Regions from separate parts of the Pelagibacterium flavum genome, predicted to be linked through region 2. Evidence: predicted binding sites of a transcription regulator. Region 2 holds the regulator's gene; the other holds the start of a gene.
The links. Region 2 encodes PhoB, which activates phosphate uptake and scavenging genes when phosphate is short. Its sites were predicted from a motif close to TGTCATNNANCTGTCAT; they were not measured.
Positions count from the first base shown of each region.

Region 1: the regulator PhoB is predicted to act here: its motif matches at 3,827-3,843, upstream of OF122_RS06355 (bifunctional 2',3'-cyclic-nucleotide 2'-phosphodiesterase/3'-nucleotidase).

Region 1 covers NZ_CP107716.1:1,277,742-1,289,050, reverse strand. The annotation lists gene OF122_RS06375 (HdeD family acid-resistance protein) at 1-291, opposite strand, end outside; gene OF122_RS06370 (GatB/YqeY domain-containing protein) at 353-808, opposite strand; gene carA (glutamine-hydrolyzing carbamoyl-phosphate synthase small subunit) at 1,147-2,334, shown strand; gene OF122_RS06360 (serine hydrolase domain-containing protein) at 2,458-3,579, shown strand; gene OF122_RS06355 (bifunctional 2',3'-cyclic-nucleotide 2'-phosphodiesterase/3'-nucleotidase) at 3,926-5,914, shown strand; gene OF122_RS06350 (alpha/beta fold hydrolase) at 6,118-7,002, opposite strand; gene ypfJ (KPN_02809 family neutral zinc metallopeptidase) at 7,190-8,101, opposite strand; gene OF122_RS06340 (cupin domain-containing protein) at 8,105-8,608, opposite strand; gene OF122_RS06335 (hypothetical protein) at 8,617-8,805, opposite strand; gene OF122_RS06330 (acyl-CoA dehydrogenase family protein) at 8,925-10,532, shown strand; gene OF122_RS06325 (outer membrane protein) at 10,529-11,062, opposite strand; gene OF122_RS06320 (GNAT family N-acetyltransferase) at 11,210-11,309, shown strand, end outside.
Region 2 covers NZ_CP107716.1:3,329,457-3,340,765, reverse strand. The annotation lists gene pstC (phosphate ABC transporter permease subunit PstC) at 1-428, shown strand, start outside; gene pstA (phosphate ABC transporter permease PstA) at 439-1,725, shown strand; gene pstB (phosphate ABC transporter ATP-binding protein PstB) at 1,746-2,573, shown strand; gene phoU (phosphate signaling complex protein PhoU) at 2,587-3,294, shown strand; gene phoB (phosphate regulon transcriptional regulator PhoB) at 3,298-3,996, shown strand; gene OF122_RS16790 (UbiA family prenyltransferase) at 4,237-5,718, shown strand; gene OF122_RS16785 (GtrA family protein) at 5,715-6,152, shown strand; gene OF122_RS16780 (ABC transporter ATP-binding protein) at 6,205-7,932, shown strand; gene OF122_RS16775 (glycosyltransferase family 39 protein) at 7,957-9,186, opposite strand; gene OF122_RS16770 (fluoride efflux transporter FluC) at 9,238-9,654, opposite strand; gene OF122_RS16765 (fluoride efflux transporter FluC) at 9,651-10,055, opposite strand; gene OF122_RS16760 (PACE efflux transporter) at 10,657-11,085, shown strand; gene OF122_RS16755 (DUF4342 domain-containing protein) at 11,082-11,309, opposite strand, start outside.

The sequences.
Region 1 (11,309 bases), 1.9 Mb from region 2:
GGTAATCAGCGTACCCAGCAGCGGCGAGATGAGAATCAGGATGCCCACGACGATCGAGAGGGCATTGCGCACCACGTCGAACCAAAAATTGCCGGTTTTACCGCCTCCGAATGTGATGGCCCACAAACCCAGCACCCCGTCGATGACGAACAGCGCCGCCGCCAGGGTCGTTAGCACGAGAAGGGCCGCTCCGGGAAACAGTACGGCATAAATCCCCGCGAGCAGCATCAGCACCCCGCGAAGCCCGGTGAGAATGGATGGAAAGCGCGACGACTTGTTTTCGTCAGCCATGATAGTCCCCTAAGCCGCAACAACCCGGGAACCTTACGCCTGATATTTGCGTGAGAAAAGATCAGGCGCCGAGCTGTGCCTTGACCTGCTTGGAGGCCTGGCCGAAATCGATCTGTCCGGGGTATTTGGCCTTGAGCACGCCCACGACCTTGCCCATGTCGCGCAGCCCTTCGGCTCCGGTTTCGGCAATGGCCGCCTTGATCGCCGCATCGACCTCGGCCTCGGTCAGGGGTTTTGGCAGGAATTCCTTGATGATCTCGATTTCCTCGCGCTCCTGCGCTTCGAGTTCGGGCCGCCCGTTCTGGCCGTAAAGTGCCGCCGACTCCTCGCGCTGCTTGACCATCTTTTGCAGGATGGCAAGGATATCCTCATCTCCGATGCCATCCTTGCCCTCGCCCCGCGCCGCGATTTCACGGTCCTTGATGGCGGCATTGATGAGTCGCAGCGTCGTCGTCCGGCGGCCGTCGCGCGCCTTCATGGCGTCCTTCATGGCAGCACTGATCTGATCGCGCATGATCGGTTTCCCTTGAGGTTCGTTGTCCTGTTTTGGTGCCGTTCCTATAGCCCAAGCGTGTCCGCAAAGCCAATCGCTTGCCCGATTCATGCTAAGCTTTTGATTTTGAACACTTTCAATTCCCAACGACTCGGTTGACCGCGCCGTGCCCTTCAAATAGGTTCGCGCAAATTCAATATAGGGCGGAGCAGAACCACCAGACGGCGACCATCGCCGGAGGTTCCGCGCGCCTGAACTGGAGCGCTTCCAGAATAAGTGGACACCACTCATTCGGTCCGGAAGCACGACAAAACAAAGTCGTAGAGCCACATGGCTCTGATGCATGAAAATGGAGAAGCCCCGTGTCCGGTTGGAAAGAATCCGCCCCCACCGCAGTCCTTATCCTGCGCGATGGGACGCGCCTTGAGGGCCAAGGCATCGGCGCTATCGGTACGGCCGTCGGCGAAGTGTGCTTCAACACCGCCATGACCGGTTATCAGGAAATCCTGACCGATCCCTCCTACGCCGGCCAGATCATCACCTTCACCTTCCCCCATATCGGCAATGTCGGCGCCAACGACGAAGACATCGAGACCGTTAACATGGCGGCCGCCTCTGGCATCCGCGGTGCCGTCATCAAGGCCGACGTCACCAGTCCGTCCAACTACCGCGCCGCCGAACGGCTCGACGCCTGGCTCAAAAAGCGCGGCATCATCGGCATCGCCGGGCTCGATACCCGCGCGCTGACCGCCCTGATCCGCGAAAAGGGCATGGCCGACGCCGTGATCGCCCATTCTCCGGACGGCAATTTCAACGACGCCGCGCTCAAGGTCGAACTCGACCAGTTCCCCGGTCTCGAAGGTCTCGATCTCGCCAAAGAAGTCTCGACCACCCAGACCTACAAATGGGACGAGACCCGCTGGCGGCTGGGAGAGGGCTATGGCCGCGTCGAAAACCCCGATTTTCACATTGTAGCCATCGATTACGGTGCCAAGCGCAACATCCTGCGTTGTATCGCCGATCAGGGTGCCCGCGTAACGGTCGTTCCGGCCACCGCGACGGTCGAAGACATCATGGCGCACAATCCCGACGGGATATTTCTCTCCAATGGCCCCGGCGATCCCGCGGCGACTGGCGAATATGCTGTACCGACCATCAGGAAGGTCATGGAAACCGGCAAGCCCGTGTTCGGCATCTGCCTCGGCCACCAGCTTTTGGGCCTCGCCCTCGGCGGCAAGACCACAAAGATGCATCAGGGCCATCACGGCGCCAACCATCCGGTCAAGGACCTCACCACCGGCAAGGTCGAGATCACCTCGATGAACCACGGCTTCGCTGTCGACAGCGACAGCCTGCCCACCGGCGTGGTCGAAACCCACACATCGCTGTTCGATGGCTCTAACGCCGGCCTTGCCGTTGAAGGCAAGCCGATCTTTTCGGTCCAGTATCACCCTGAGGCCTCCCCCGGCCCGCACGACGCCCATTACCTCTTCAAGCGCTTCATCAATCTGGTGCGCGAGCAGAAGGGCATGGAAGTCGTGGCCGAGTAAGCGGCACCCGCGCCGAGTGACTTGACACCTCGGAGCCTGCAGCCGAAAAACCTTCGGCAAATTGCCGCCCGCCGCCTTGGCGGCCGGCCGGCACTGACTAGACAATAGCTCGGGGACATCGGCATGAAAATTCGTTTGGTTACGGCACTTTTGGCTGCCTTTTTGAGCACGGGTGCCATAGCCCAGGATGCCCCGGCCGGTTTCGCGGATGCTGCGTCCGCTGCCTTACAGGCATACCCCTCGGCTGGCCTTGCCGTCGTCCGTATCGAGAATGGCGCAGTGGCCTGGAGCGGCTATGCCGGTGAGCAGGGGCCAGGTGTTCCCGCCAGCGCCTCCACCCTTTTCAACACTGCCTCCATCGCCAAGACCGTGACGGCCGAACTCGTTCTGCGTCTTGCCGAGGCCGGCAAACTCTCGCTGCATGAGCCGGTCTCAAATGAATATGTTCACCCCGATCTGGCTGACGATCCACGCTACGAGTTGCTGACACCAGCGATTTTGCTCTCCCATCAGGCGGGTTTGAAAAACTGGCCGTACAACTATGAAGACGGCCGCCTGGCCTTCATTCAGGACCCAGGGACAGGATTTACCTATTCCGGCGCTGGGTATGAAATTCTCGCAGAATTTGCTGCACGGCGTATGGATGCCGACTTCGCCGAGTTGGTTCATGAATGGGTGCTCCAGCCCGCTGGCGTCGAAAACGACGTGAGTCTTGGTGCCGCCGGTATGCCGGCGGATCGTCTGGCTACGCCGATGCAGCGCGGCGAGGCGGTCTATGACGCCATCGGAGATGCGGAAATGCCGCCCAGCGCGGCGGACAACCTGTTTGTTACAGCACCCGCCTATGCCCGGTTGTTCGTTGCGATGATGGAAGAGACCCCGCTGACGGGTGAAGCCGCCAACGCCCGAACGACCTCGGTGCTCGACAGTTCCGATCACGCCCCCTGCACCATGGATGACACTTCGCTGTGCCCGATTGAAACGGGCCAGTCGCTCGGCTGGAGCGTCGCCGACTTCGAAGAGTCACGCTATGTGTTTCACTCCGGCTCGGATTGGGGCGAAAATGCCATCGTGGTCTACAACGTCACCAGCCGCGACGGCTGGGTCGTTTTTGTCAATGGCGGCAACGGCATGGGCGTATGGCTTGATCTGATGCAGACCGTTGCGCCGGACCATGACTATTTCCGCTTCGTGCGGTCCTTGCCGCAGGTCCAGCAAATGCTTGCTGCTCTGCAAAATCGCTAAGCGCAACGCCAAAAAACCAGATCCGGCATACCCGAGATGCCGGATCTGGTTGAGACTTACCGCACCGATGGTGAGTCTTCCGGTCGGCTCTTCGCAAATCGGCTGCAGCTCCTCTGCGAGCGTGCATGGACCACAAGCGTCCTGAACATCGACCGCTTGGCGTCGCTGCGCATTTCGGCAGGACGCGTATCAGGTCACAACGAATATTTGACCAAAAGATAAAAAAGCGGGAAGGTAATCACGCGCGCGTCATCGGGCCGTCAGAAAACTGCGGCAATGGGGAGACGTGCGCCTCGCATCATTCTTGGTGATTCAACAAACCCCAGCGTCCTTTCGGAGGGACATCATGCATCATAATCTCTCAATCAGCCGCCGCGCCTTTCTAGCGGGCACGGCCTCGGTCGGCGCCGCCGCCATCGTCATGCATCCTTTTGCGGCCATGGCGCAGATCAATCAGGCCCATTTGCGTATCCTTGAAACCACCGACATCCACGTCAACCTGCTGCCTTACGACTATTACGCCGATCGTGAAGACAACACGCTGGGCATGGCGCGCACCGCCTCGATCATCGAGAACATTCGTGCCGAAGCGGGCAATGCGATCCTGCTCGACAATGGCGACATGCTCCAGGGTAGCCCGATGGGCGACTATGTCGCTTACGAGCGCGGCGTTGACGCTGAGGATATCCACCCAACCATCGCAGCCATGAACGCACTCGGCTACGATGCGGGCACCATCGGCAACCACGAATTCAACTATGGCCTCGAATTCCTCGAAACGGCGATGGCCGGAGCCCAGTATCCGGTCGTCCTGGCCAATGTCGTGCGCGGCGAAACCCTGCCCGACAACATCGCCGATGATGACACGCTGTTTGAACCCTACGTGATCGTCGAAAAGGAACTGACCGATGGCGCTGGCGAAACCAAGACCATCCGCATCGGCCTGATCGGCTTCGTCCCGCCCCAGATCATGACCTGGGATTCCGCCCATCTGACCGGCAAGGTCGCCCCGCGCGACATCATCGAAACCGCCCGGTATTATGTGCCCATCATGCGCGAAGAAGGCGCCGACATCATCGTCGCCATGAACCATGGCGGCATCGAGGGCGGGCAAGCGTCTCCGATGATGGAAAACGTTTCCCTCCAGCTCGGCGCCATCGAGGGCATCGATGTGATCCTGGCGGGCCACCAGCATCTCGTCTTCCCCGGCCCTGACTATGAGGGCATCGAAGGCGTCGATGTCGAAGCCGGTACGCTGAACGGGAAACCTGCCGTTATGGCCGGCTTCTGGGGCAGCCATATGGGCCTTGTCGACCTGCTGCTCGAAGTCGACGATTCCGGCACCTGGTCGATCCTTTCCCACACCTCCGAAGCGCGCCCCATCTACGAGCGCGTCGATGGCGCCGTTACCCCGACCGTTGAATCCGAAGACACCGTCACTCAAGCGGTCGACGAGGAGCACCAGGCAACCCTCGACTACGTCCGCCGCCCGGTTGGTGAAACCGCCGCTGCACTGCACTCCTATTTCGCGCTGGTGGCCGACGATCCGTCCGTGCAGATCGTCAACATCGCCCAGAAGGCTTATCTCGAACAGATGATGGCCGGCACCGAATGGGAAGGCATCCCGATCATCTCGGCCGCTGCTCCCTTCAAGGCCGGTGGTCGCGGCGGCCCGGAATATTATACCGACGTTCCCGTCGGCCCCGTCGCCATCCGCAACGTTGCCGATCTCTATCTCTACCCCAACACCATCCAGGCGGTGCTGCTCACCGGCGCCGACGTCAAGGAATGGCTCGAACGTTCGGCCGGCATCTTCAATCAGGTCGAGCCCGGTTCCAGCGATGCCCCGCTCATCAACCCCTCCTTTCCGTCTTATAATTTCGATGTGATTGACGGGGTGACCTATAAGATCGACGTGACACAGCCCTCGAAATACGCCGCTGACGGCGGTGCGTTGGAGAACCCCGATGCCCAGCGTATTGTTGACCTGATGTATGAAGGCCAGCCCATCGACCCCGAGGCTCAGTTCGTGGTTGCCACCAACAACTACCGCGCTGGCGGCGGCGGCGGCTTCCCCGGCATCGGCCCCGACAAGGTCATCTTCATGGGTCCCGACACCAACCGCGACCTGATCGTTCGCTACATCGTCGAGCAGGGCACCATCAATCCGGCGGCCGACAGCAACTGGTCTCTGGCCGAAATTGGCGATACCACAGTGTTGTTTGAAACCGGCCCCGCAGCCGAGCAGCACTTGGCCGACGTCACCGCGGTCTCCATTGAGCCGACCGGCGAAACCAGTGAAGCGGGCTTCGGCATCTACCGCATCACGCTATAGAGCGTGTCCAGATAAAGTGGGCACCACTTTATCGGTTCGGACGCACGAAAAAACAAAAACCGGAGGATTTCCACGATTCGAAGGAGCGCGGAAATCCTCTAGAAAAAATCGATCCGGAACAATGGCTTGAACGGGGTTGCGGAATCGAAACGAAAACGGGCCCCGGGTTGATTGACAACCAGGGGCCCGCACTTTTGGCACTGTTATTTCGCCAGAAATGCTTTGGCGAAATCCGTAGCGACGTCGGCTCCCTTGAGCATCAGATCGTAATGGGTCGTGTCAGGAATGATGGCCAACTGGTTTGGCGTCGGGCGCAGGGATCCGTCGATTCCCGCGTCGCGCGTACCGCCGCCCAGCAACCTGTACATCTCCACCATGTGCTCGGGATACATCATGTCGGCGTCGGCAAAGATCAGTAGGGTCGGCGATGTGATCTGGGCAAAATCCTCAGTCCAGTCATATCCGCTCTGGTTCATCTCGCCGGTCTTGCGAAACATCGCTTCCCAGTCGACGTCGGGGTAGAGCGTCGCCAGAGGCGACTGCGAAAGCTGTTGCGCGAACTGCGGTGCCATCGCAGGCATCGCTTCAAACTGATCCTGGATTTCCGGGAATTTACCTTCATTGTTTATGCTCATGGAAATCACGACCAGCTTGCCCACCCGGTCGGGGTGACGAATGGCCGTTTGCAGCGCGACACCGCCACCCATCGACCACCCCATAATATCGACAGTTTCAATCTCCAATTCATCCAGCAGCGCCGCAAGATCGTCGGCCATCTGCTCATAGCTCCACGGTGCGTCGCTATCGGTGCTGAACCCGTGACCGCGAAGATGAATGGCGTAAACCTTGTGCGTTTCGGCCATGCGCGCCAGCGGAGCGCCGAACATGTCGGATGGGTTGACTCCGCCATGGAGCATGACCAGCGGCTCCCCTTCTCCGTGGACTTCGTAATAGAGCTCGACACCATTGACCGCGACTCGGTCAGAATAGATGGATGTGCTCACAGCTGATGCTCCTTCGGTCTGGGCGATAGATGGTGTGGATAGCGCCGCAGCAGCGAAAAGGGCGGCAAGAAAAGACTTGAACATGATCGTTATCTCCGTGAACTTAACCATGAAGATATATAATCAATTAGTTATGGTCAAGCCACTTGTCATCATGGCCCGCTCCCCAGACGGGACCAGGTGAAATCCGCTTATATCGCAGCAGGTTACCGCCTGGACCGGAATCAGATTCAGCGACCTGCCTCATCCTGAATCTTAGGATGAGGTTGATCTAAAACTCATTGGAAAACGTGTCGCACTGCCCCACATTGCCCGACGAATATCCGCTCTCGAACCAGTCCTGGCGCTGCTCGGACGTGCCGTGCGTGAAGGTTTTGGGAATGACCATGCCCTGTGTCCTGCGCTGGATGGCGTCGTCCCCGATCTGCTCGGCGGCATTAATGGCCTCCTCAATGTCGCCTTTTTCAAGCAGGTTTTCTTCCCCGACATAGCTTGCCCAGATGCCGGCATAGCAATCGGCCTGAAGCTCGATCCGCACTGAATAGGCGTTGGCCTCCTCTTCGCTCATCGATTGTATGGCGCGCGAATATTCGGGCAGCACGCCGACCAGGTTCTGGACGTGATGCCCGATCTCATGGGCAATCACATAGGCCTGGGCGAAGTCGCCGGGCGCACCGAACTGGCTGCGCAGCGTTTCATAGAAAGAGAGGTCGATATAAACATTCCGGTCACCCGGACAGTAGAAAGGTCCTGTGCGTGCATCGGCCAGCCCGCAGGCCGACCGGTCAGTGTCGGTGAATAACACCACGGTGGCCGGTTCATAGGTCATGCCGTTCTCGAAAAACACCTCGGTCCACAGATCCTCGGTGTCCTGAACAACCACCGCAACGAAATCGGCAAGTTCGTCCTCCCCGGCTTCGGGCAGCGGCCGCGAGACCGAGCCCGGACCACTGGTTCCCGTGCCCAGACTGCCATCGAGCAGCGACATGGGATTGATCCCCAGCGCCACCCCGATAATCAGGACAACAATGACCACCCCGATCCCCAGTCCACCGCCGGATCGCCCGCCGGTGGGAATGCGAAACCCTGATCTTCCCGTACCCGAGGACCGACGGAACATTCCGCCACTCGAAGCGCGTCTGTCCTCGATATTGGACGATCTTTTTCGCCCCCGCCACTTCATGATTTATCTCTCGCTCCAGGCCCCAGGCAGCGTTCCCCCTTTGCCCTGTACCGGATCGGACTGAGGCAGCGGAACACGCCCGATATTGGCAAGCGCAGCCTCGCGCTCACCGTCTTTGCCCGTAAGGATATCCCAATCCTGGCCCGGCGGGTAAGCGCCAACGACTTCGAAATCGCCACTGGCGTTTTCGAGCTTGTGGGCGACGCCTGCCGGGATCACGATTGCATCGCCCTTATGGACCGCCACAGTGCGCCCCTGTGGACCGCCCAAGGTGATTTGCGCGTTGCCGCTGGCGACGCCAAGCGCCTCGTGAGCGGTTGAATGATAATGATGGTACTGAAAAATCGAGCCGGCCCACCGGGCCGGCCAGCCATGTGTTGAAAACAGGGTCTCGAAGGCTTCGACCGATGCACCTCCCGAAACCGCGGTGCGATAGACCAGAACGGCCAGCGCGCTATTGGGAAAACGGCCGTCGTCATCGAGCACCAGTCGTTCGACAGCTTCCATTTGCGCCACTATTGCGTCACGTCCACCGCCGGGACATCGACGGAAACCGTCCCGCCCTCGCCACCGGAATTGATGTTGACGAAGTAGATGACACCAATAATCGCCACCAGCGCGATGATCACGGCAAAAATCAACCCTCCGGCCCCTCCACTGCCGCCATCGGTGACCACTACCGTTTCCCGATCCCGTTCATCCATTTTTCCAGTCCTTTCTCCAGCTACCCCGCCTTTCGAAAACGGGCATTGCGAACGAAAGGTTCCTCTGCCCGATTGACGCCAAGCCCCGCCAGAGGTCCAATTGCCGGTGGAGAGGATATATGAGCCCTGTCGATCCCTTCGCGGTAACCAACCAGCCGCCCCCACGCGGCGCCCTGCCCTTGTGGGACGACGATCCGCTACTGCGCTCGCTCGTCCCGACCGATCACCCGGCCCCGCGCCACCTGGCTGAGCAACTGGGCCGGTCCGACACGGTCACCGACGGGCAGCGTCTGGCCACCGGATCCGGCCCGGTGCTAGAGCGCTTCGACACCGGCGGGCGGCGCATCGACACCATAATCTATCCCGAAGCCTATCATCGTCTGATGACACTGGGCCTTGAGGCCGGCTACGCCGCTCTGCCCTGGACGGAGGCCCGGCCGGGAAGTCACGCGGCCCACGCCGCCATGGTCTATCTGGCCAGCCAGATCGAGCCGGGCACCTGCTGCCCCATGACCATGACCTATGCCGCCCTTCCGGTCCTGCGCCGGCATGACGGGTTGGCGGCCGAGCTCACGCGCCTCGCGAGCATCCCGGCATATGATCCTGCCGATGTTCCCTTCGGACAGAAATCCGCAGCCACTGTGGGAATGGCGATGACGGAAAAGCAGGGCGGCTCGGACGTTCGCGCCAACCGGACCATCGCCGAACCGGCCAACGGCGTTTACCGGTTGACCGGACACAAATGGTTCTGTTCGGCGCCCATGTCCGATGCCTTCCTCACCCTCGCGCAAGGGCCGGAGGGCCTTTCCTGCTTTCTCGTGCCGCGCCGCCTGCCCGATGGTACGCTCAACGCCATCCACCTGATGCGGTTGAAGGCCAAGCTCGGCAACCGCGCCAACGCCTCCGCCGAGATCGAGTATCATGGCGCCTATGCCGAACCGCTCGGCGCGCCCGGCGATGGGGTCCGCACAATTCTGGAAATGGTCCACCACACCCGCCTGGACACCGCCGTCGCTCCGGCGGGCCTGATGCGCCGCGCGTTGATCGGAGCCCTCTACTGGACCAGACACCGCAAGACCTTCGGAAAAACGCTGATCGATCAGCCGCTCATGGCTTCGGTTCTTGCCGATCTGACCCTCGAATGGCTCGGAGCGCTGACCCTGGCCATGCGCGTCGCCACCGCCTTTGATGATCAGGAAACCGAATTTGCCCGCCTCGCCGTCGCGCTCGCCAAATATTGGAACAACAAGCGCTGCCCGCTGGTCACCGCCGAAGCCATGGAAGCGCTTGGCGGCATGGGATATATCGAAGACACGCCCATGCCCTGGCTCTATCGCGAAGCCCCGCTCAATGCGATCTGGGAAGGTTCGGGCAACATCATCGCCCTCGATGTCATGCGCACCATCGCCCGCTCGCCCGGCGCCATCAAGGCGCTGATGGCCGAATTGAACGGCGCTCGCGGGATGCACACCGCTTTCGATAGCGCGCTCGCCAGCCTGAAAACCACCCTCGCCCATCCATTCGATGAATCGCAGGCCCGCCGCGTCACCGAAACCATGGCACTGTTGCTCCAGGCCAGCCTGCTGCTGCGCGGCCCCACATCCATTGCTGGCGAAATCTTCGCCGCAACCCGCCTTGGAGACGATTGGGGCCACACGTTGGGAACGCTCCCTTCAGGCGCCGACGCCGCAGCGATCATCGCCTTGGCGTCGGACCAGTCGGCCTAAAAGTGCCAGAGAGCGGAAACACCGATCGAATTGGCCGAAGACGTGCTGGCCCAGAGATAGCGGTACTGCACATCGACCGACATCTGGTCTGTAACGGCAAACTCCACCCCGGCGCCGGCCGTCGCGTACCAGTCCGAAGGAGCGGGATCGAGATAGGCAGCACCGCCCGAGAGGTAAACCAGAACCTCTGGCGCAACCAGATAACCTGCCCGGCCTTCAAGACCCAGCACATAGCCCCAATCGTTGGTGGCGTTCGAATAGCCGTAATGGGCCGAGCCTTCGATACCGACCAGGAAGTTGTCGAATGTCGCATTGCCGCCAACCGACAGCGAACCGCCGACGCTCCGCGCGCCGCCGCCCCATAGCGAACCGGAAACCCCGACGCCGGCATAAAAGCCGTCCCAATCGAACCCGTCCGCAACCGGCGCTACCGGCACTTCGTAGGCGGGATAGATCACATCGGCCGCTTGAACGGTGCCGGCCAGCAGCATCGCGCCGGCCATCGTGAGTATGGAAACTGTCTTTTTCATGAGAACCCCCAAAAACGCAGAACAACAACGCCCTGTACGGCCCGCAGTAATCATCCATTAGGGTTAACATGGCGTTCAACGCATCGGCCGCCGCTGCCGCTCCGCGCCGAATCATGAAACATGTCGGGATAGTCTTGGAGATGCCTCATGTCCGATCTCACCATCCGCAGCGCCACACCCGATGACCTGCCCTTCATTGTCGGGCTGATCGAATCCGACGGGATGATTGGTTCAACCGAGGATACGG
Region 2 (11,309 bases):
TGGGGATCATGATCATCCCCTTCATCTCGTCATTGTCGGACGACGCGTTGCGTGCCGTGCCACGCTCGTTGCGCGATGGCTCGCTGGCCATGGGCGCCACCCGCGCTGAAACCATGACAAAGGTCATGCTTCCCGCCGCGTTGCCGGGGATCATGGGCGGCGTCCTGCTGGCCCTGTCACGCGCCATCGGTGAAACGATGATCGTGGTCATGGCCGCCGGCCTGATCGCCACGCTCAATGTCAATCCCCTCGACTCGGTAACCACCGTGACCGTGCAGATCGTAACACTGCTCATCGGGGACACCGCTTTCGATAGTCCCAAGACCCTGGCCGCGTTTGCGCTCGGTCTGGTGCTCTTCATCGTGACGCTCTGTCTCAACGTCGTCGCTCTGACGATCGTGCGCAAATATCGCGAACAGTATGACTGAGGACCGCAACATGGCCGATATCGCAGCTCCCTCCGTCACAGTGATCAGCCCGGATCAAAGGGCTGCGCAACGTCGCCGCCGATACGCGGCAGAGGCGCGGTTGCGCCTCTATGGCATAGCCGCCATTTCCACGGCGATCGGGTTGCTTGGTATCCTGCTATTCACGCTGGTCCTTGGCGGCTATCAGGCCTTCACTCAAACCCATGTCCGCGTGGATTTTCCGATTTCGGCAGAATATGTCGACGCGCAGGATCTGCAGGCCAGCAACTGGCGCGCGGTTACTGCCGAAGCGATCGAAGACCTTTTCCCGGCTATTGAGGATGCAGCGACGCTGCGAACCGCGGGCCAAATCCTGACCAACAACACCCAGTTCCTTGTCCGCGACGCGGTCATGCGCAATCCTGGTGCAGTCGGTCAGACATTGACGCTGGAAATTCCGGCATCGGACCCTTACGACCAGCTCAACAAGGGTGTGATCGATCGCGACCTGCCCGAGAGCAGGCGCCGTGTATCCGACGCACAGATCGAACTGTTCGACCAGCTTGTCGAGCAGGACCGGGTGTCAAGACCGTTCAATTGGGCTCTGTTCTTCAACGCGGACAGCCGGTTCCCTGAGTTGGCCGGGTTGGCTGGGGCCATCACCGGGTCCTTCTACGCCCTGCTCGTATGTTTCGTCATCAGCTTTCCCGCTGGCATTGCTGCGGCGATCTACCTTGAGGAATTCGCGCCCAAGAACCGGGTCACCGACGTGATTGAGGTCAACATCAACAATCTGGCGGCCGTGCCTTCCATCGTCTTCGGGCTCTTGGGGTTGGCGGTCTTCCTGCAGGTTTTCGGTCTGCCCCGTTCAGCACCGCTCGTCGGCGGGTTGGTTCTCGCGCTCATGACGCTGCCCACTATCATCATCGTGACGCGCGCTTCGCTCAAATCGATCCCGCCCTCGATCCGTGAGGCGGCATTGGGGATGGGCGCATCGCGTCATCAGGTCATCATGCACCACGTTCTCCCGCTGGCTCTGCCGGGCATATTGACGGGCACGATCATCGGCCTCGCACAGGCACTCGGAGAAACCGCTCCGCTGCTGCTTATCGGTATGAACGCCTTCATCACAAGCCCTCCGGGCGGCCTGATGGAAGCCTCTACGGCCTTGCCGACTCAGATATTTATCTGGGCCGACAGCCCCGAGCGCGGGTTTGTCGCACGCACCTCCGCGGGTATTCTGGTGCTGCTGGGCTTTCTGATTGCAATGAACGCGATAGCGATATTCCTGCGGCAGCGCTTGCAGCGTACGTGGTAGAAACCAGTTAGGATAGGCAAATGGCGACTTCCGCTCCCTCCCAGACGGCTTCGGCTCATGAGACGATCAGGACACCTGATCCAGAAGGCCGGCGAACCAAGATCAGCGCTCAGGACGTCAATGTATTCTATGGCGCCAAGCAGGCACTGTTCGATGTGTCCATCGACATTCCCGAAAAGTCGGTATCGGCCTTTATCGGGCCCTCGGGGTGCGGCAAGTCCACGTTCCTGCGCTGTATCAACCGCATGAACGACACCATTGAGGGTTGCAAGGTCACCGGCAATATCGCACTCGATGGCGGCAGCCTCTACGATCCCAGCCTGGACGTGGTCGAACTGCGGGCCCGGATCGGCATGGTATTCCAGAAACCCAACCCGTTCCCCAAGTCGATCTTTGAAAACGTCGCCTACGGCCCCAAAATTCACGGTCTGGCTCGCAACAAGTCCGACCTTGAGGAAATCGTCGTCACCGCTTTGCAAAAGGCAGGACTGTTCGAAGAGGTCAAGGACCGACTTCATTCGCCCGGCACCGGGCTTTCGGGTGGTCAGCAGCAGCGACTTTGCATCGCTCGCGCCATTGCGGTCGGACCTGAAGTCATCCTGATGGACGAGCCCTGTTCGGCCCTCGACCCGATCGCGACCGCGATCATTGAGGAACTGATCGACGAACTGCGTGCCAATTACACCATCGTTATCGTCACCCACTCAATGCAGCAGGCAGCCCGCGTGTCACAAAAGACCGCGTTCTTTCATCTCGGCAAACTGATCGAAGAGGGTCCGACCGAGGAAATCTTCACCAATCCCCGCGAAAAACGCACCCAGGATTACATCACTGGCCGCATCGGGTAGGAGACCCCACGTTATGCCCAATCCTAACGACCATATCGTCACGTCCTACGAGGATGAATTGACCGAACTGGCCCGTTCGATCTCGGAAATGGGTGGGCTGGTGGAAAAGGCGATTTCCAACGCTACCGAAGCCCTGATCCGCTCGGATGCCGAACTCGCCATGGCCACCGTTGCCGCCGACAAGAAGGTCGACGCGATGCAGGCCCATATCGATGAGATGGCTGTGTCGATCATCGCCCGTCGTCAGCCCATGGCGCAGGATCTGCGCCTGGTCATCGCTTCGATCCACGTCGCCAACGATCTCGAACGCATTGGCGACATGGCCAAATCCACGGCCCGTCGCTCGACCCAGTTCGAAGGCATCGGCATGTCGGTTCAGTTCAAGAACGGGCTGCGCCACATGGGCGAACTCGTCCAGCGCCAGGTCAAGCTGGCCCTCGATGCCTTTGCCGCCCGCGACAAGGACATGGCGGTCGATGTGGTCGAGCGCGATACCGATGTCGATGCGCTCTATGTTTCCCTGTTCCGCGAACTCCTCACCTACATGATGGAAGATCCGCGCAACATCACCATGTGTACGCACCTGCTGTTCTGCGGCAAAAATCTTGAGCGGGTGGGCGACCACTCGACCAATATCGCCGAGCAGGCCTATTTCCTCGCGACCGGCAAGATGTTGACCGCCGAGGCCGAGGATTTCACGCGTGAGCAGATCAAGGGCTAGTCTATGACTCCGCAGGTTCTTGTTGTCGAAGACGAAGCCGATCTCGTCGAACTTCTGCGCTACAATCTGGAAGCTGAAGACTTTTCCGTCGCAACCGCTGAAGATGCGGAAGAGGCGATGCTGCGCATTGCCGAAAACACCCCCGACATCATCCTGCTCGACTGGATGCTGCCGGGCACGTCAGGCATCGAAATCTGCCGCCGCATCCGCGCCCGCACCGATACCGCGCGCATCCCCATCATCATGCTCACCGCGCGCGGCGAGGAAGAGGAGCGGGTGCGCGGGCTGGCCACCGGCGCCGACGATTACGTCGTCAAACCCTTCTCGCTTCCCGAGCTCATGGCCCGTATCAACGCCCTGTTGCGCCGGTCCAACCCCCAATTGATCGCCGCTATCTTAAAGGCCGGCGATATCGAACTCGACCGCACCACCCATCGCGTGCGCCGCTCGGGCAAGGAAGTTCATCTCGGGCCCACCGAATACCGCCTGCTCGAATACCTCATGGGCAATCCCGGCCGCGTTTATTCACGCGAGCAACTGCTCGATGGCGTCTGGGGCACCGATGTCTATGTCGACGAGCGCACCGTGGACGTTCATGTCGGCCGGCTGCGCAAGGCCATCAACCGCGGCCGCGCCAAGGATCCGATCCGCACCGTGCGCGGCGCGGGCTATGCGTTCGACGAAAAATTCGTCGCGAACTAGGAGCGCGGTCAGAAAAAGTTGCACACTTTTTCGGTTCGACCGCGCGACAAACTTAGAATTTGTTACAATTTTATTGATCCTGTTTGCGCTTTGTTGAGTCACATCGACAAAGCGTAAATTTTATCGCGCATTTGACTGATTTGCGCGTCGCCCCTGATTAACGCTTATTTGCTGTTTGCTTTGCACCAGCGCTTCGCGCCCGCGATAACGGGGGCGAATTTTGCAAAGCGAGCAGGTACGATGCCCAAATCAGCCATTGCGGTCAAACAAGGCCGCGCCGACCGGAAGCCCCAATCGGGCCTTCTGCCGCTCGTCCTCGACCTCGACAACACCCTGATCCGTACCGATCTGCTGCACGAGACGGTGTTCGCTTATCTCAAGCAGAACCCGTTCGGTCTGTTTGCTCTCATCGTCTGGCTGCTCAAGGGCAAAGCCCATCTCAAGCAGCAACTGGCCGGCCATGTGACCCTCGAGGTCGACGACATCCCGCTCAACGACGACGTCATCGCTTACGCAGAAGCCGAAAAGGCCAAGGGCCGCGAGATCATCCTCGCCACGGCGGCTGATAGCTTTTTGGCCATCCGCATCGCCCGCCGCTTTGCGTTCATCGACAAGACCATGGCGTCCGATGGCATCACCAATCTCAAGGGCGCCATAAAGGCCGGAAAACTGGCCGAAATGTTTCCCGATGGCTTTGTTTATGCCGGCGACAGCGGGGCCGATCTTGCCGTCTGGAAAATCGCAAAAGGCGGCGTTCTGGTCGAAACCACCGGCAGGGTGGGTCGCGCCGCTGCCCGCCTGACACAGATTGAGCACACACTAAAACGCCCCCCGCGCCTCAAGGACTGGGTCAAGCAAGCACGCCTGCATCAATGGGCCAAGAACGCACTGGTCTTCGTGCCGCTCATGCTGGGCGGCCATATGCTCGATCCCACTGCCTGGACCAGCGCGGCCATTGCGTTTCTTGCTCTGGGGATCCTCGCGTCCTCGACCTATCTGCTCAATGACCTCTGGGACATCGCGGATGACCGCCGCCACTGGTCCAAGCGCAACCGGCCGCTGGCGGCTGGCCGCATATCGATTGCGCATGCCGTCGCCGTCATGCCCGTCGCCATGATTGCCGCCTTCGCGCTCGGCGCATTGGTCAATCCCTTGGTCGTGGTAACGCTCGGCGCATATCTTGCCCTGACGGTTGCCTATTCCATGGGCATCAAACGCAAGCCCATCCTCGATGCCTTCACCCTTGCCGTGCTGTTCACCCTGCGGCTGGTGCTCGGCATCGTCGCCGTGGGCGTCATGGCTTCGCCCTGGCTTCTGGTCTTTTCCATGTTCCTGTTTGCCTCGCTCTCGTTTGCCAAGCGCAATACCGAGGTTCAGCGGATGACCGACAATGGCGGCTCGGGCAAAATCAGCGGGCGCGGATATTTCACCACCGATGCGCCCTTCATCATGGCCATGGGCGTATCGAGCGGCATCGGCTCGGTGCTGATCCTGGTTCTCTATCTCACCCAGGACGCGCTGGCTGCCGATTTCTATTCGGATTCGGTCTGGCTGTGGCTCATGCCTGCCGCGCTGTTTCTGTGGATCGGCCGCATCTGGATGCTGAGTTTTCGCGGCGAACTCAACGACGATCCTGTCGCCTTCGCCATGAAGGATCCCAAGAGCCTCATGCTTGCAGCCGGTCTGGCGCTCGGCTTTTTTCTCGCCTGGATCGGCATATGAGCCCACAAGCCTTCCTTAAACTGCCCCAGATCGTGCGCTTCCTTTTGCTCGGCGGTCTGGCGGCGGCGATCAACTGGCTGGTGCGGTTTCCCCTCTCGCTTGTTCTGCCGTTCCCCGCCGCCGTGTTCGTGGCCTATCTCATCGGCATGAGCGCCGGGTTCACGCTTTACCGCGCTTATGTGTTTCCCAATTCCCGCCAGCCCGTGCCATTGCAGGTCACATTGTTTCTCATCGTCAACGCGCTCGGAGCAGTGGTCGTCATGGCGGTTTCTCTGGCCTTGCTCCACCATCTTCTGCCTGCCATCGGCTGGAGCGTGTTGCCCGAGGCCGTGGCGCACGGCACGGCCATTGGCGTGGGGGCTGTTGCAAATTTCTTCGGCCATAAATATCTCAGCTTTCGGGTCACGCCGGATCACGCCGAAAACTTGACTTGACTGGTCTGGTTTCTGCGCGCTAGGTCCGGGCGGTATTGAAAGCGATCCGATCATGTTGCGCCGATTTTTCTCCTATTACGCGCCCTATAAGGGCCTGTTTTTCCTCGATTTCGGCTGCGCGGTCATCGTTGGCCTGCTCGAGCTGAGCTTCCCCGTCGTCGTCCAGCTTTATGTCGATCAATTGCTGCCCAGCCAGAACTGGTTCTGGATTCTCGCCGCCGCAGCGGGTCTTTTGTTCGTTTACATCCTCAATGCGGGTCTGCTCTCGGTCGTCAACTATTGGGGTCACGCCCTGGGCATCGGCATCGAGACCGACATGCGCCGCCAGGCCTTCGATCATCTGCACAAGCTCTCGTTCCGCTATTTCGACAACAAGAAAACCGGACACCTGATCACCCACGTCACCAAGGACCTCGAAGAGGTCGGCGAGATCGCCCATCACGGGCCCGAGGACGTGTTCATCGCGGTGATGACCTTCATCGGCGCCTTCATCATCATGGCGCTGATGAACCTCAAGCTCGCCGCGCTCACCCTGTTCATCGTCCCGGTTGCCGCCTTCCTGATCTTCAAATACGGAAGCGCCATGACCATGACCTGGAAGAGCCTTTATGGCCGGGTCGGCGATTTCAACCAGCGCATCGAGGAATCCATCGGCGGCGTCCGCGCCGTGCGCGCCTTTGCCAACGAGCGTCACGAACGCAAGCTGTTCGAGGGCGACAATCAGAGCTACCGCACCACCAAGCTCAAGGCCTACAAGATCATGACGGCGTCGATCTCGATGTCCTATATGGCCAAGAGTCTCGTGCAGTTGATGGTCATGCTCGCGGGCACCGCGCTCGTAATGTATGGCGAAATGACCTATGGCCAGTTCGTCGGCTTTCTGCTGCTCATCACCGTTCTGTTTCGTCCCATCGACAAGATCATCTCGGTCATCGAAAGCTATCCAAAGGGCATCGCGGGCTTCAAACGCTTCGCCGATCTGATGGACACCGAACCCGACATCGTCGATAGCCCCAGCGCAAGGAAAGTCTCCGATCTCAGGGGCGACATCGTCTTCGACAAGGTCAATTTCGCCTATTCGGACGATCGCCCGATCCTGCGCGACATCACCTTGAGCGTCAAAGCGGGCGAGACCATCGCTCTTGTCGGCCCATCCGGCGCCGGCAAGACAACCATCTGCTCGCTGCTGCCGCGCTTCTACGAAATCGATTCCGGCGCTATCACCATCGATGGCATCGACATCCGCGACATGACCCAGGATTCCCTGCGCAGCCAGATCGGCATCGTCCAGCAGGACGTCTTCATGTTCGGCACCTCGATCCGCGACAACATTGCCTATGGCCGTCTGGGCGCCACCGACGAAGAAATCATGGACGCCGCACGCAGCGCCCAGTTCGACAGCGTCATCGCCCAATTGCCTGAGGGGCTCGACACCATGATCGGCGAGCGCGGCGTCAAACTCTCGGGCGGCCAGAAGCAGCGTCTGGCCATTGCGCGGATATTCCTGAAAAACCCGCCGATCCTCATTCTCGACGAGGCGACCTCGGCCCTCGATACCGAAACCGAAATGCAGATACAGCGCGCTCTGTCAGCGCTTTCGGAAGGCCGCACCACGCTGGTCATCGCCCACCGCCTGGCCACCATCCGCAACGCGGACCGCATCGCCGTCGTCGCCGACGGCCGCATTGTGGAAGAGGGTGCTCATGATGTTCTGGTCGCAAAGGCGGGCGCCTATGCCCGCCTGCACAACGCTCAGTTTGGTGCCTGGGCGGCTGAATAGCCGACGCTCTTTCTGCTCGGTAGCCTAGGCCGTCAGCCCCAACGCCAGAAACGCCATGGTGATGAGGTTGAGCCCGATCCCGAAGGTCACAAGCAGCGCCAGCCCGCGCATGTCGCGATCACTGACGGCAAGCGCCAGCATGTAAAAAACGATGGGCAGCCAGTCGAGCGCGTAGCGTTGCACGTTGTACTGGGAGTACCCGTTCGAGTGATAGAACAGGATGGGCACCGCAATGACGAGGATCGTCGCGATCCCGATCAGCACCGGCCGGCGCATCGGGGCGAAAAACGCAAACAGCACGAACGGGCTGGCGGCCAGCAATGCAGTGCCCGAAGGGTCTAGCCCGATGGGTTCGACCATCGCATTGCCGCCGAAATCCATGTGGAAGCCCTGCACGAACAGATAGAGCGTGTTGAACAGCACATAGGCCGAAGACCACAGCCCATGCTCGGCCAGCCGGTAGTTGATCATCGACCCGCCTTCGGCAATATCGGCGCCAATCATGTAAGGGTATCCGGTCTGCATCGGATCGCCGAACCGCAGGTAATTGTAAGCAAGATAGATCAGAACCGCGACGCCTGCCGGAAGGCCCAGCTTGAGCACCCGCACGATATGGCCGCGCGAAAAGCTGATCAGCGGCTCGAACCGGTCCAGCGACAGGGCAAACAGGAACGGCAGGTAGAACACCGCCATCTGCCGGCACAAAAACGCCGCCCCGATGCACGCCCCGGCCAGGATCAAGCTCCCGCCACGCACCATCTGGTGGATGGCCAGCGAGGTGAAGGCGAACCCGATCGCCTGGGCAAAAAACCAGATGCCGTCGCCGCGAATGGTCACAAAATAGAGCGGGGTGGCAAAGGCCAGCCCCAGCAGCAGCCAGATCGCCACGTCGCGATCCACCTTCAGCCCCTCGAAGATCTGCCACCACAGCCATACCGATAGCGCAAAGGCGATGGCCGAGAGGAACACGAAGCCGGAAAAATTGACCCCGAACAGCGCCACGAAGGGCAGGGCAATGATCGCCGGGACGGGCGGAAACATCACGAAGATCTTGTCCTCGAACCGCGCGCAATCGCCGTCGAAACAGGTCGTTGTGTCCAGCCGTCCGTTCAGAAACGCTTCGGCCAGCAGCGCATAGCTGTTTGAGCCGGGATCCTCGACAATGGCGTAAAGCGCCAGTCCCCCCGCCAGCGCCAGCGCCATCAGCGCGGCAACGGCAAACAGAACGCCCATGGCGTTTATGCGGCTGAGCATGATCGTGATCCCCAAGACGTCCCTGTCTTGAGGTTTATGACAGGGGGCCGTTTAAGATTTGGTGTGGGCCACACTCCCTTTTGCCCCAAACAGCGCCATGCCCGCGCTCCAACCCAGCCACACGGCGGCCATCCAGCTCAAGATCGAAGCTACGACATATCCCAGCGCCACGGCCCATGCCCCAGACATGACCAGAAGCAAAGCCTCCAGCGAAAATGCCGAAAACGTCGTGAACCCGCCGCAGAACCCGGTAACCAGAAACCCGTTGAGAATGGGAGAGGGCATGCGCCGCACCGACCAGGCTGCAATCAGCCCGATCAAGGCCGACCCTGCGATATTGGCGGCCAGCGTACCGGCAAAAAACCAGCCGGGGACAGCCGACAATGATAGCAGCGACAGCCCGTAACGGGCCATGCTGCCCACCGCCCCGCCGCAAGCGATGGCAACAATCAGCCGCTTTTCGCTCATGGCATGGCCCCCACCGAATAGATCAGGGAAAATCCAATGACAGCGGCCGAAAAACACAAGGCAAGCGAAGCGCCGATATTGAGAAGTGCCGGGCCGCCATGCCCTTCACGCAGCAATGTCAGCGTCTGGAGCGAAAAGCTCGAAACCGTCGTGTAACCACCGCACAGCCCGACAACCAGCAGCAGCCACATTGGCTCTGTTGGCGACCCGGTCACGCCCGGCTCCATAAAGAACCCGGCGACAAGTCCAATGAGCAGGCAGCCGGTCACGTTGACGGCAAGGATGCCAAATGTTCCGTGACCCAGTTTTCGCGCGACAAACGTCGAAACAATATGTCGAATAACCGCTCCAACACCGCCGCCAAGGCCAACGAAAAAAAGAGCAAACAGGGACGTGTTCATCCCCCGACAGTGCTCCCGATTCCGCGCCTTTGTCGAGATCGGCATTGCAGGATCGCCTCGCCCCGCGTCTTTTTACCCCTCAAGCCGCTGATCGACCCCTTTGCTGCCTCGGCAAACGCCGGTGCCGATGGGCGTTGCTGTCCGCCCCCTGTCGCTCGGCAATGCTGGCGGGACCCGGATCAAATCCGGGACAGCGATCGGCGTCGGGTCACGCTCTCGGCTCGATCACCGAACACTCACCAACCCCCAGCGCGTCATCCTCGGGCTCGACCCGGGGATCCGCAGTGCGTCAGCAAGCGCAGCAGAAGTGGTGCGTGTGGCCCCTCATCGCACCCCAACCTCTTCACCGGCTGGCCCAATGCAGCGGATCCCCGGGTCAAGCCCGAGGATGACGGCTGAGAGGGCAGAGAGTCGGACGACGATCACTCCCGAGGCAATTTTGCCGTCGGCGGTTCCGGCACACTCAAAAAGAGTCTCCCGCAAGTCAAAACTTGACTTCTCCGCCCTATCTCCTAAATAGCCTCCCGTGAGGACGACCTCCCCCATAAAGGGCATTGTTTTCGGGACGACCCGAGCTTTTTAGCCATGGAGTTCCCCGATCATGCGCACCGCCTGGGATCGCGTCCGCCACGCTCTCTGCTTCGAAATTATTGGCCTCATCCTCGTCATACCGCTTGGCGCATTGGTCTTTGCAATGCCCATGCACGACATCGGCGTTGTCGGCCTCGTCTCGGCCACCATTGCGATGGCCTGGAATTATCTCTTCAATTTCGGCTTTGACGCCATCATGCTGCGCACGATCGGAACAACGCTGAAATCGGTGCGCCTGCGCATCGCCCACGCCGTGCTGTTCGAACTGGGCCTGCTGGTTGTCCTGGTGCCGTTCATCGCTTGGTATCTGGGCATCAGCCTGATCCACGCACTGGTCATGGATATATCGTTCGCCCTGTTCTACATGGGCTACGCGTTCGTCTTCAATCTGGCCTATGACCGGGTGTTTCCGCTGCCCGAATGGCGGCAGACGGCTTAGTCCTCGCCACCAGACTCCTCATCGTCATTGCGAACGATTTCGACTTTCACCCGGGTCGCAAGCGCCGCAATGGCGCCGATTGCGGCCAACCACGGCGCGGCAAGGGTCACAACCCCGCCCGCGATGGCGCCGGCGGTCAGCGGGATTTCAAGAAACACGTCCCCGCTTTCGGTCTTGATGCGCAGCGTGCGCACATTGCCTTCGGCCACCAGTTCCTTGATCCG